Staphylothermus marinus F1: one gene and its partners. Each later gene encodes a partner of the first gene's protein in a complex. Links are inferred from orthologs where the notes say so. Each region holds a gene or a part of one and is shown in the gene's direction. Other genes may lie near its edges.

Region 1 (6,600 bases):
ATTAAGCTTGATCTAAGCGATAAATGGCGTAGAAAAATAATTGAGAGAAGAAAGGGTTTAATAGAGAGCGAAGTAGTTGAAGAAAAAGAAACAAGTAAAACTAGTGAAGGTGGCGGGAAAACAATAGAAGAGACTGAAGGTGAGAAATAATGGCTAGAATGGGTGGTAAAAAACATTTAAAAGCACTAGTTGCGCCTAAGTTTTGGCCTATACTGAGAAAAGAGTATAAATGGGCTGTAAAACCTTCACCAGGTCCACACCCTATTGAACGATGTTTTCCTCTACTTATAATTGTTCGCGATATACTGGGGTATGCTAAAACAGCTAGAGAAGCTAGGAAACTAATTAGTGAAGGACATTTTAAAGTTGATGGAAGAGTTAGAAAGAACTATAAGTATCCAGTAGGATTAATGGATGTAATTGAGATTGTTGATACAGGTGAAACATATAGAGTTATCCCTGTGCCCGTAAAAGTTCTGGGTTTGATCGAGATAGATAAGGAAGAAGCCAAATATAAGCTTTCAAGAATAGAGAATAAAACAACTGTTAAAGGTGGACATATACAGCTGAACCTTCATGATGGCAGGAACGTGTTGATCAAAGTAAGTGATCCTAAGAATCCTGTTGAAGACATATATAAGACTCTGGGAACACTACAAATATCAATACCTGAACAACAAATACTAAACTATATACCATTAGATGAAGGAACGCTTGTAATAATTAGTGGTGGAAGAAATGTTGGTAGAGTTGGAAAAGTAGTATCTATACATAAGGGTATTCGTAGACATAGAAGTATTGTAACAATAGAGGATAAGCATGGAAACAAGTTCCAAACAAGTCTTACCTATGTGTTCCCAATAGGTAAAGAAGAACCATTGATAAAGTTGCCAGAGGGTGCTTGGTAATGTCTACGATTATAGAACATGTACCCGACGCAGATAAAATAATTGAAAAATGGAATTCTAATCCAATGTATAAGCCACGTCTAGCTAAGGTAACAGTAAACATATCAGTTGGGGCAGCTACTGAAAGACTGAGCAAGGCTATGCAAGTTTTAGAGGAGCTAACAGGGCAGAAACCCGTTCCTAGAAGAGCTAAACGCACAATTAAAGACTTCGGTATTAGAAAAGGAGAAAACATTGCAGCAAAAGTTACTCTACGTAGAGAAAAAGCTGTTGCTTTTCTGAAACGAGTACTTGAAGCAGTTAATTATAGAATAAAAGCTTCAAGCTTTGATGATAATGGCAATGTTAGTTTTGGTATTAAAGAACACATCATGATACCTGGAGTAAAGTATGATCCTGAAATAGGAGTGTTTGGCATGGATGTAGCTATTACAATTGAGCGACCAGGGTATAGAGTATTAAGGAGAAAAAGGTGTAGAAAGAAACATATACCTCGCAGACACCGTGTTTCCCGAGAAGAAGCAATGCTTTATCTACACAAAGAATTTGGTGTTGAGATTATTTAGAAAATAATAGAGGGGATCCATACATGGGTAAATATAGGCCTCCAAAAATCTATAAGTTCGGTAAAGGTTCACGTAAATGTAGGAGATGTGGAACAAGGGATGCAGTGATTCAAGTATATGGTTTATATCTATGTAGGCAGTGTTTCAGAGAAATAGCTCCATCCCTCGGATTTAAAAAATATAGTTAAGGGGGTTTTTGATAATAGTATTGGTTTTATAATGGGGTGAAAGTAAATGGTAATGCTTGATACATTAGCGAATGCTCTGGCAACAATACAAAATGCTGAAATGAGAGCCAAATCTGAAGCTCTGATTTGGCCAGCTTCAAAACTTATAATTAATGTTTTACGCGTGATGCAAAGAGAAGGGTATATTGGAGAATTTGAATACATTGATGATGGTCGCTGGGGAAAAATAAAGGTTCAATTACTGGGTAGAATCAACAAAACCGGCGTTATTAAGCCGAGATTTCCAGTAAAACTCAGGGATTTGGAGAGAATGCCTCATTGGCTACGCAAGTATCTTCCAGCATATAATATTGGAATATTAATATTATCAACGCCGCACGGAGTATTATCTCATAAAGAAGCTATTGCTAAGAAGACTGGAGGAGTACTACTGGCATATGTATACTAAAACAGGATAGGTGTGGTAAATGGTTAAGCTTCCACATATATATGAAGAAATAGATATACCGGAGAACGTTACTGTAGAAATTAATGGTTTAAAAGTAAAAGTTAATGGTCCAAAAGGGAGTATTGAGAGAGATTTCTCTCATGTAAGAAATATTATTCTTAGAAAAGAAAATAGTAAAATTATAGTTGAGACATTCTTCGCTGATAGAAGGAAAAAAGCACTAGTGGGCACTATTGCATCACATATTGAAAATATGATTAAGGGAGTATTAAAAGGATATAGATATAAATTAAAAATAATATATTCACACTTTCCAATCACAGTCGAAGTTGATGATAGAAATCGTATTGTTAGAATAAAGAATTTCCTTGGAGAAAAATCTGATAGGATAGCTAAGATAATAGGTGAAGACGTCAAAGTAACTGTTAAAGGAGAGGACATTATTGTTGAAGGAATAGATATCGAGCATGTTGGACAAACAGCTGCTAACATTGAGTTAGCTACAAAAGTTAAAGACAAAGATAGGAGAGTCTTCGCAGACGGCATATATATTTATGATTGGGGTGAAGAAGAATGAGTGAAAACAAAGACTTAGAAAAATTATTAGAGCTTAGAAAAAAGCTTAAATCAAAGAAACCAGAGTTTCTACGCCATCTATGGTGGAAAAAACCAAAGTTTAGAAATGATCCTAAGTGGCGTAAACCAAAAGGTACTGATAACAAGATGCGGTTGAAAAAGAAAGGGTATCCACCGCTGGTTGAAGTTGGATATAGAGGACCTAAACTAGTACGGGGGCTACACCCGTCAGGTTTGAAACCCGTAGTTATACATGATCCCAAAGAACTGGATAGGCTAGATCCAAATATGCACATATTATACATTGGTAGAACTGTTGGACTAAGGAAAAGAATAGAAATTATGAGAATAGCGAGTGAGAAGGGATTTAAAGTAGCTAATCAAATAAGTCTTAGTCAAAAACAATAGTGGAGAGAGGTAGTGTAGTAATGACTGATTTAAGTCTACAAAAGAGATTGGCTGCGGAGATATTAGGTGTAGGCGAGTCGAGGATATGGATAGATCCTGAAAGAATAGATGAAGTTGCTGACGCGATTACTCGGGAAGAAATTAAAGCGTTAATTAAGGACAGAGTTATACAAGTTAAACCAATACATGGGAACTCTCGTGAGAGATGGAAAATAAGACATATGCAGAGGAAGAAGGGGCGTAGAAGAGGATATGGTAAACGTAAGGGTAAGAAGACAGCTAGGAAGGATAGGAAGGAGGAATGGATGAATAGGATTAGAAAAATTAGAAGGTTTCTCAGGTATCTACGCGATCATGGCGTAATTACTCGCAAAGATTATAGGAGATTATACATGTTGGCTAAGGGTGGAACATTCCATAGTCTAGCATCTTTAAAACACTATATGAAGGAAAAAGGCATAGTTAAAGAGATTAGGTGAGCAAGGATATGGCTAGAGGACCAAGATACAAGGTTCCTAAGCGTAGGAGGAGAGAAGGTAAAACAAACTATTATAAGAGATACAAGATGGTATTATCTGGTCATCCAAGATTTGTAGTTAGAAAAACACTAAAACACATAATTGTTCAAATAGTAACAGCTAAGCCAGAAGGAGATATCACCATAGCAGCAGCTCATTCACGAGAACTCTACAAGAAATATGGTTGGATGGGTGGATTAGGAAATACGCCGGCAGCGTACTTGACAGGTCTACTTGCTGCACTTCGCGGATTAAAGGCGGGAATAAAATATGCTGTCCCAGATATAGGCTTACATGTTCCAACGCGTGGAGCCAAGGTATTCGCGGCCATAAAGGCGGCTAATGATGTTGGATTAAAGGTTCCGGTAGGTGAAGAAGTTGTGCCTTCGGATGATCGTATTCGTGGGGAGCACATCGCCTCCTGGGCTAAGATGCTCCAGGAGGCTAGTCCCGAGGCTTATGAGAGATTCTTCTCAAAATATATTAGTCGAGGCTTTGATCCCACCCAGCTCCCCACGCATTTTGAAGAAGTAAAGAACCGTATCTTAGAGGAATACAAGGATGTGTTGGGTGAGTAAATATGCCTATGAGTGCGATTGATAAAGAAGCTCTTGAAACATGGGTTCCAAGAACACGTGTAGGTAAAATGGTTGTTGAAGGAAAGATTACTAGTTTAAAGGAAATATTTGATCGCAATCTTCCATTGCTTGAACCAGAAATAGTTGATTATCTACTGCCCGATCTAAAATATGAAAGGCTTGATGTAGGAATAGTTCAGAAAGTAACTGATGCTGGTCGAAGAAGCAGGTTTAGAGTAGTTGTCGTAGTAGGTAATGAGGATGGTTTTGTAGGAGTAGGATCGGGTAAAGCGAGACAGTACCTAGTTGCTCTACGAAAAGCTCTGAGAAATGCTAAGCTAAACATTACACCTGTCAGGCGAGGATGTGGAAGCTGGGAGTGCAGATGCGGCGAACCCCATAGTATACCGTTTACTGTACAGGGTAAGAGTGGTAGTGTTGTAGTAGTATTGAAACCAGCACCTAAGGGAACAGGATTAGTAGCCGGTGATACAGCTAAGGCTGTGCTTAGAATGGCTGGTATAAAGGATGTATGGACAGAGACATTCGGGAAAACAAAAACAACACTAAACTTTGCTAAAGCAGTTGTCAACGCATTAAGAAACACATACAAGTTTGTAGCACCGGTTGATTGGCTAAAAGCTTAGAGAAAGGTGAAGTGATAAAATGCCGGATTTATATGCGATCATCAGGATTCGTGGAAGATTAGATGTACCACCGGATGTTGACTATACATTAAAACTGTTGAGACTCCATAAAAAATTCCATATGGTAATATACCCGTCAAACCAGCCAGGATTAAAGGGGATGCTACAAAAGGCAAAAGACTGGATAACCTGGGGAGAAATAAACTATGAAACACTTGTAGAATTATTGAGAAAACGTGGAAGAACACTTGGAAATAAACCATTAACGGATGAATTTGTTGATAAATATTTGTCAAAGTATGGAATTTATGGGGGAATACAAGGTTTAGCTAAAGCATTATTAGAAGGTAAAATAAAGCTTCACAAACTCGAAGTAATTAAGCCGGTGTTTAGGCTTCACCCACCACGTGGAGGCTTTAAGAGAAGTACTAAGAGACCATTCAATGATGGAGGAGAACTAGGATATAGAGGTAAGTCTATTAATGAATTAATTAAAAGAATGCTTTAAATAAATGTTTAAAGGTGAAGATCATGGTTGTCCGTAAAAAGAAGAAAAGCCGAAAACTAAGAGGAAGAACACGCTCAATGGGTTGGGGACGTATAGGACAACATAGAAAAAGCGGTGCGCGCGGAGGCTTTGGAGCAGTAGGATTCCATAAACACAAGTGGATATGGGTTCTAAAATATGCTCCTAATTGGTATGGAAAACATGGCTTTACAAGACCTCCAGAAACAATATATGGAGTATACAGTATCAATGTCGGAGAATTAGATGAGTTAGCAAAACATCTTGTTTCAAAGAATCTTGCTTATCGCGAGGAAGGCAAGATAGTTATTGATGTTACAAGCATGGGCTTTAACAAAGTACTTGGACGGGGCAAGGTCACATTACCATTAAAAATTATAACAAAGAGCATATCTAAGAGAGCACGTGAGAAAATAACAGCTGTTGGCGGAGAAGTAGTTGTTATAGGTGAGAAACAACAATAGTTTTCTTCGGAATAGATATATAAATTGATTTTCCAGTTAAATATAAATTCCTAAACCAAAAATACTTATCAATAATTATGTTTGGGAAAACAATACGGAAACTAAGCTGTGTGATGGTGCTTTAGATGGGTTTAATAGATTTAATGGCTAAGATAGCGGATTATATTCCTACAGTTGAGAAACCAAAGGCTAAGCCTGGCTTATATGAGAGATTATTGTGGACAGCTATAGCACTAATAGTCTATGTGATAATGGCTAATACACCATTATATGGAATATCAGTTACTGGTGGTGGACAACAAATACTTCTCGTACAAATAATTTTTGCATCTAGAAGAGGAACCTTAATGGAGCTAGGCATTGGACCAATAGTTACTGCAGGCCTCATCATGCAGATTCTTGTAGGAGCTAAAATGATTAATTTAGACATGTCTAATCCAGATGATAGAAGAAGATTTACAGCGGCTCAGAAAACATTTGCTTTGATACTGGCGGCTTTCGAGGCGGCAATGTATGTTTCAGCGTGTAGATATTGGACACCAACAGGCCCTAATCCATTCTTCCAATGTAGTGCGACAATATATCAAAGAATAGGTGTTGGACTCCAACTATTCATTGCCACCTATATAGTTATTCTACTCGACGAAATGATCCAGAAAGGATGGGGTATAGGATCAGGAGTGTCTTTATTCATTTTAACCGGTGTAGCTCAGAGGATTCTATGGAATCTTATCAGCCCAATAACTATTAGTGGTGAAGCTGTAGGGTTTATT
Region 2 (3,036 bases), 170 kb from region 1 along the record:
AGCCGATATGCCAATAGGATACGCTGCCGGCATAGATGAAATAGTACTATTACAGCTTAACGGCGTATTAACTGTTGAGGAGTTCAGAGAAGCCTTAAATCTAGCTAAATGGGGCGCTGAACAAATCTATAAGACCATGAAGGAAACTCTTCATAAAAAATATTTAAAAGCACTCGAAGAATAAGGTGTTAAACCATGTCCTTAACTCCAACCAGACAACCAATTGTTCCCAAGATAAAACATGAAACAATTAAGAAACTTTTGAAGCAAGGAGAAAGAATTGATGGTAGAAAACTAGATGAGTATAGACCTATAGAAGTATTCTTGAACCCTATACCTAAAGCCGAGGGGAGCGCTGCTGTTAAACTTGGCAACACATTTGTTATTACTGGTGTAAAGCTAGAAATAGGAACGCCCTACAGTGATAGACCAAACGAGGGTGTTTTACAGGTACATGCTGAGTTTGTCCCACTAGCTTCGCCGACTTTTGAACCAGGCCCTCCAGATGAGAACGCTATTGAAACTGCTAGAGTAATAGATAGGAGTCTGAGAGAACCTAGAGCTATTAGACTTGAAGACTTAGTTGTCATTCCAGGTAAGAAGGTATGGCTGATATTTAATGACTTATACTTAATCGATCACTACGGAAACATAGTTGATACAGGAATGTTATCAACAATGCTAGCACTAAACATGACTAAGATACCGAGAATTGTCAGTATAGAGGATGAAAATGTAGTAATTGATAAAACCGTGAAGGAAGCGCCGTTGCCACTAAATCTAAATGTTGTAACTGTTACACTAGGTATTATTGATGATGTAATAATAGTTGATCCAAACATTGAGGAAGAACTAGTTGTTGATTCAAGAATAACGTTTGCAGTCGATGAAACAAATAGGATTGTTGGTATACAGAAAATGGGGATGAAAGGTATAAAACCAAAAATGATTGATCAATTAGTAGATATTGCATTGAAAAAAGCATCTGAACTACATAGTTTATTAAGGGAAGTATTAAATAATCCAGATACCTACATAAAAACTCTAGTCTAGAATAAATGCTTACGCGATAAAGAGGTGAAGAATAGAAATGGCTAGAAGAACTAAAGCTGTCGGAATAGCTGGAAGATATGGTGCAAGATACGGTTCTACCCTGCGTAAAAAAGTAAGAGATATATTGGAGAAAAGATACGCTCCCCATACATGTCCATTCTGTGGAGCAAAAGGAACAGTGAAAAGGCTAAGTACAGGTATATGGTATTGTAGAAAATGCGGCAATAAATGGGCTGGAGGAGCATATGTTCCCAGAACAGAGCTCAGCAGATATTTTGGAAAATACATTATCCGCGAGTGATCCTTAATCGATGATTTCATATGCCAGGCGTTTTAATAACTACTTCACATAAACCTAGCCAAAGAACACGTTCTTTTATAAAAGACTTAGCAAATACTCTGCCTTTTTCCAAACATGTAAACAGAGGAAAGAAAACTATTGAAGAACTAGGCCTTGAAGCATATAGAGATAAAAAACAATATATATTCATTGTTGGAGAGAGAAAAGGGAATCCGTCAATAATTAAAATTTATAGAGTTTATTTAGATGAAAAGCCTCCTAAAACAAAGCATGTAGCGACAATTATTATTAAAGGAGTGAATCTTACGAGAGAAAACCCTGATGCATCTAGAGCATATAATCCAGAGACAATAACAATAGACTATAATGCGTGCATAAAAGATGAATGTTATAAGCTAGCAGACATTCTCATAAAAATATTCCATGAAACAATAAGTGATAAAGCGGATGTTATAATCAAGCTAGAAGAAACAAAGAAGTTCATCATCATCAAACCTTTAAATAGACTAGGTAAACCATGCGGACCCATAATACGTGTAATTGGTGTAAAAATACATGTTTAAGAAAGCTATTCTGGAACTAGTTATTTCTGACAAGAATGAAAAACTAGTAAATGCGATATATAATGCATTAGATCCCGAAACAAAGACTCCTTCTCCAGGTTGCATAATAGAGTTGTCAAAGGAGAACTTAACAAAACTAATACTTATAATTAAGTGTAGTAGAATAAACATGCTAAGAGCACTACATAATAGTTTTTTAAGCACTATTTCAATGCTATTACACGTATATAACGAGGTGATTAAAGCATGAGTCAACAGAGACTCCCACCAGAAGTACAACAAACCCTAACACAATATCAAGCTTTAAGAGAAAACTATGCAAAACTTGATGCAGAGCTTAAACTAGTTGAGGCAGAACTAGCAGATATAGATCATATTCTTGATACACTTAAAACAATGGAGCAGGAAACAGATATATATAAAATGGTTGGTCATGTACTCGTTAAGAAACCTAGAGATGAAATAATAAAGGAACTAGAAGAACGCAAAGAAATACTGGGAATAAAGAAGGATAAATATAAGAAACAACTTGAAATCCTAGAAAAACAGATAAGTGACCTCGAGAAAAGACTTAGAGAACTCCTAGCAAAATATGGGATAACAGTTGCGTAAAACACGTATCAAAATATTAAACCTTAACCTAGAAGAAATTAAGCTGGATGATTTGACAAATATAACCGAACATGTGGAAAAGCATATAAGAGAGTATCTAGAACAAGTTCTTCCACCTAAAAGCGAATACGATATAATAGTAAAAGCTGTGCATGAAGGAGACAAGATTACTTTATTCCTAGACATAGGTGTTAAGGCTGGATACACAGATATTATGAACTACAATAAAATCCTGGGGGACACCATAAATGAAGCTAGAAGAATTTTTGAAAGAGAACTTAAAAAATATAAACAAGCTGAGAAGGTTTCTACTCAGTAATAAAGGACTAGTGTACGGTATATTAACACATAAAAATGCTGATCCAGACGCTGTTTCTTCGATGCTTATATTGAGAAATTTTCTCGTATCACTAAAAAATACTGTTTACCTTATTCTTCCCGAAGGATTAAATGCTGCCTCAAAGAATGTTTTAAACAATCTCGATATTAACATTGATTTTATCAATC
Region 3 (3,025 bases), 190 kb from region 1 along the record:
GAATAGATTCCAAAGAACCAGAGGAGATCAAATGTATTTTTGCACATGAATAACAAAAACCTTATAATACCATTTACTATTATTTGGTTTTAAATCAGACGACCGAAGAGTTGGGAGGAGGATGAAGTTATGTCTAAACCATTCTATGTAAAATTCGAAGTACCTCCAGAACTAGCTGAGAAAGTATATGAAGCAGTTAAAAAGGCTAGAGAGACAGGTGGTAAGATAAAGAAGGGAACAAATGAGACAACAAAAGCTGTTGAAAGAGGAATAGCAAAACTAGTGATAATTGCTGAAGACGTTGATCCACCAGAAATAGTTGCTCATCTACCTCTACTCTGCGACGAAAAGAAAATACCATATGTTTATGTCCCAAGCAAAAAGAGGCTAGGTGAAGCAGCGGGTATAGAGGTAGCTGCAGCTAGCGCTGCAATCATAGACCCAGGCGGTGCTAAAGACTTAGTAGAAGAAATTATCAAGCAGGTACAAGAACTAAGAGCAAAGGCAGGAGCCTAATCTCTATTAGGTTATAGATCAAGCTGCATAGGAATAAATAATATAGTTCTTCAATAATTTTTTGTAATACTTATCCCTGTTTTCTCATGGAGAATATTTTCTTAATAATTCTGATCAGGATAATTTATTAGTTGAGGAAAAACTTTTATCTTCTACCGCTTAGTTTCCTAGCTTCTCTCTCTGTTTCTCTAAGTATTAAGATATCTCCTAATCTGACGGGGCCTTTAACATTTCTAGTAATTATTCTTCCTTTATCTCTTCCCTCTAATACTCTTACGCGAACCTGTATTATTTCCCCAGTTACACCTGTTCTACCAATTATTTGAATTACCTCTGCTGGAAAACCTATTTCTTCGATTACGTTTATCTCGGGTTGTTCAGCTACAATCTTTTTCTCTGTTTCCTCACCGCTCAAAATCAATACACCTTATATGGCTAGTTGATTTTTATGTTCCGCTCCAAACAATTAACTATTCAAATTTGGTGTAGGAGATACGTTTTTATAAGGTTTACGATAAAACTTAAAATACTCTACAATTGTATTTTCCCGATAGTGAAATACTGTAGACAATAAATGCTTATTGGAGTGGTGGAGGAAACAATGCCTCGCATGGTGAGATGTAGTTTCTGTGGACGTGAAATAGAGCCTGGAACAGGAATAATGTATGTAAAAAATGATGGCTCTATACTATGGTTTTGTAGTCGTAAATGTTACAAGAACTATCTATTGCTAAGAAGAGATCCCAGAAAACTGAAATGGACACTTAAATATGGTTCACAAACCAAATAATCAGTGATTGAGTGATCAAGGTTGAATACCGAGAGAACTCTTGTTCTAATCAAACCAGATGGCGTTAGGAGAGGATTGATTGGAGAAATTATATCCAGATTTGAAAGGAAAGGTTTAAAGATTAAAGCATTAAAAATGCTTCGGCTTACAAGAGAAAAAGCTGAAGAATTCTATAGTGTTCATAGAGGAAAACCATTCTTCGTATCTCTAATAGAGTTCATGACTTCGGGGCCTATCATCGCCATGATTCTCGAAGGTGATATGGCTATTAGTGTTGTTAGGAGGATGATCGGACCAACAGATGGTAGAGAAGCTCCTCCTGGAACAATTCGAGGCGACTATTCATTATCTAAATCTCAAAATGTTGTTCATGCAAGTGATAGTCCTGAAAGTGCTATGAGAGAGATAAGAGTTATTTTCAAAGATGATGAAATAATTGATTGGTAAATAATTATATTCAGCTACCAAAAACTAAGCCGTAGAACGGATCTTGTTTCTTCTTGATCTCAATTATTTCTTTAAGAACCATTTTCTCATCATCGCTTAATTCATTTTTGTACTTTGTAAGCCATAAGTGTACATGTTGTTTAGGTATATCAGTATATAGTATATCTCCTTCATCAACGTGTCTTCCAACAAGTATTCTACCACGAATACTTATAGCAACAGATTGACCCGCACGTGCTTCTTTTAATACATTATCTCTATCACGTATTTGCATAATCGTGCCCAGTCTCATACCGTCTTTTCTCATTAATGGATACCCCGGCTTAATAACTCCGCCAATAACTTCTACTCCAACAATTGCTGGATTACTTCTTCTGAAAATGTAGCCTGGCAATATACGTATTTTACCTGGCCTAATAAGAGATTCTAGCTCCTTAATTTTTTCTTGTTCGCGAAGCTGTTTAACCCATCCAATATAGTCTTCTATAAGTTTATAGATAACATTGTGTCTAAAGATCTTAACGTTTTCTCTAGCAGCATACTCTTCAGCTTCAGGGAGTATTTTAACATTAAAAGCTATTATGACTCCGTATTCTGGTCTATGATTCTTTGAAACAGAAGCTTCTAAAACATCATTTTTAGAAACAGGGCCGACATCTGCTAGTCTAACTGGTATATTTTCTCTCTTTAAAGCTTCGACAACTGCTTCTAGCGTTCCTAGGGTGTCAGCTTTTACTACAACACCTATGTTATCCGTCTTTATTCTAACGGATTCTATTTCTTCTTTTACGATCTTAATATATTCCTCTATCTTATCCTCCGAGGGAACAACGAATATTGGTGAGCCAGCAAGCGCGTTATCCAGATCTGGGGCTGAAATCTTTACGCCTGTAGCAGCAACTACTTGTTCGACACTAACAAATTTTCCTTCATGTGCTCTCATATCTTGTAGTGGTCTAGGCATTAATAATGCTCTTACCTTTGTAACTATTGGTTTATCTTTGCCTCCAACAACAATAGTGTCTCCCCTACGTATTACGCCGTCATATATGATTACATCTATTGTTGTTCCAAGACCGGGTTCTTCTTTAACTTCTAAAACAACACCCTTAGCGGGTTCTTCGCTTGTAACTAGTCTTTTCTTCATAAATCTCTGGACAAGACCAGTTAGTAGAGCTAGTAGTTCTGGAACGCCTTCGCCTGTTTTAGCTGATACAGGCACTATTGCCACCGTTGTTCTAAAATCTTTTACTCTATCAAATCTTTCAGCCA

What was found.
Region 2: SMAR_RS05380 (region 1) and SMAR_RS04435 share a complex: the UniProt entries of both Methanocaldococcus jannaschii proteins name them as parts of the 50S ribosomal subunit. The link is inferred for Staphylothermus marinus F1 from one-to-one orthologs.
Region 3: SMAR_RS05380 (region 1) and SMAR_RS04260 share a complex: the UniProt entries of both Methanocaldococcus jannaschii proteins name them as parts of the 50S ribosomal subunit. The link is inferred for Staphylothermus marinus F1 from one-to-one orthologs.

The regions. Positions count from the first base shown.
Region 1 is NC_009033.1:1,006,193-1,012,792, forward strand. The notes cover bases 3,706-6,600. They hold SMAR_RS05380 (50S ribosomal protein L30), read left to right. Parts: upstream 3,706-4,856; coding sequence 4,857-5,345; downstream 5,346-6,600. Other genes in these bases: SMAR_RS05370 (50S ribosomal protein L18), read left to right, coding at 3,706-4,190; SMAR_RS05375 (30S ribosomal protein S5), read left to right, coding at 4,193-4,837; SMAR_RS05385 (uL15 family ribosomal protein), read left to right, coding at 5,369-5,827; secY (preprotein translocase subunit SecY), read left to right, coding at 5,953-6,600. Also shown: rplX (50S ribosomal protein L24), read left to right, coding at 1-150; SMAR_RS05335 (30S ribosomal protein S4e), read left to right, coding at 150-908; SMAR_RS05340 (50S ribosomal protein L5), read left to right, coding at 908-1,474; SMAR_RS05345 (30S ribosomal protein S14), read left to right, coding at 1,498-1,662; SMAR_RS05350 (30S ribosomal protein S8), read left to right, coding at 1,709-2,110; SMAR_RS05355 (50S ribosomal protein L6), read left to right, coding at 2,130-2,687; SMAR_RS05360 (50S ribosomal protein L32e), read left to right, coding at 2,684-3,094; SMAR_RS05365 (50S ribosomal protein L19e), read left to right, coding at 3,115-3,573; more of SMAR_RS05370, read left to right, coding at 3,582-3,705.
Region 2 is NC_009033.1:844,601-847,636, forward strand. What follows is about bases 1-2,722. They hold SMAR_RS04435 (50S ribosomal protein L37ae), read left to right. Parts: upstream 1-1,090; coding sequence 1,091-1,354; downstream 1,355-2,722. Other genes in these bases: rrp41 (exosome complex exonuclease Rrp41), read left to right, coding at 1-184; rrp42 (exosome complex protein Rrp42), read left to right, coding at 196-1,053; SMAR_RS04440 (Brix domain-containing protein), read left to right, coding at 1,375-1,917; SMAR_RS04445 (KEOPS complex subunit Pcc1), read left to right, coding at 1,910-2,167; SMAR_RS04450 (prefoldin subunit beta), read left to right, coding at 2,164-2,529. In the rest of the region: more of SMAR_RS04455, read left to right, coding at 2,723-2,848; SMAR_RS04460 (DHH family phosphoesterase), read left to right, coding at 2,778-3,036. UniProt on the Methanocaldococcus jannaschii protein: Binds to the 23S rRNA.
Region 3 is NC_009033.1:820,029-823,053, forward strand. What follows is about bases 1-2,711. They hold SMAR_RS04260 (50S ribosomal protein L24e), read left to right. Parts: upstream 1-1,117; coding sequence 1,118-1,306; downstream 1,307-2,711. Other genes in these bases: SMAR_RS04245 (glutamate--tRNA ligase), read left to right, coding at 1-53; rpl7ae (50S ribosomal protein L7Ae), read left to right, coding at 130-516; SMAR_RS04255 (30S ribosomal protein S28e), read right to left, coding at 662-931; ndk (nucleoside-diphosphate kinase), read left to right, coding at 1,328-1,753; infB (translation initiation factor IF-2), read right to left, coding at 1,764-2,711. In the rest of the region: more of infB, read right to left, coding at 2,712-3,025. UniProt on the Methanocaldococcus jannaschii protein: Binds to the 23S rRNA.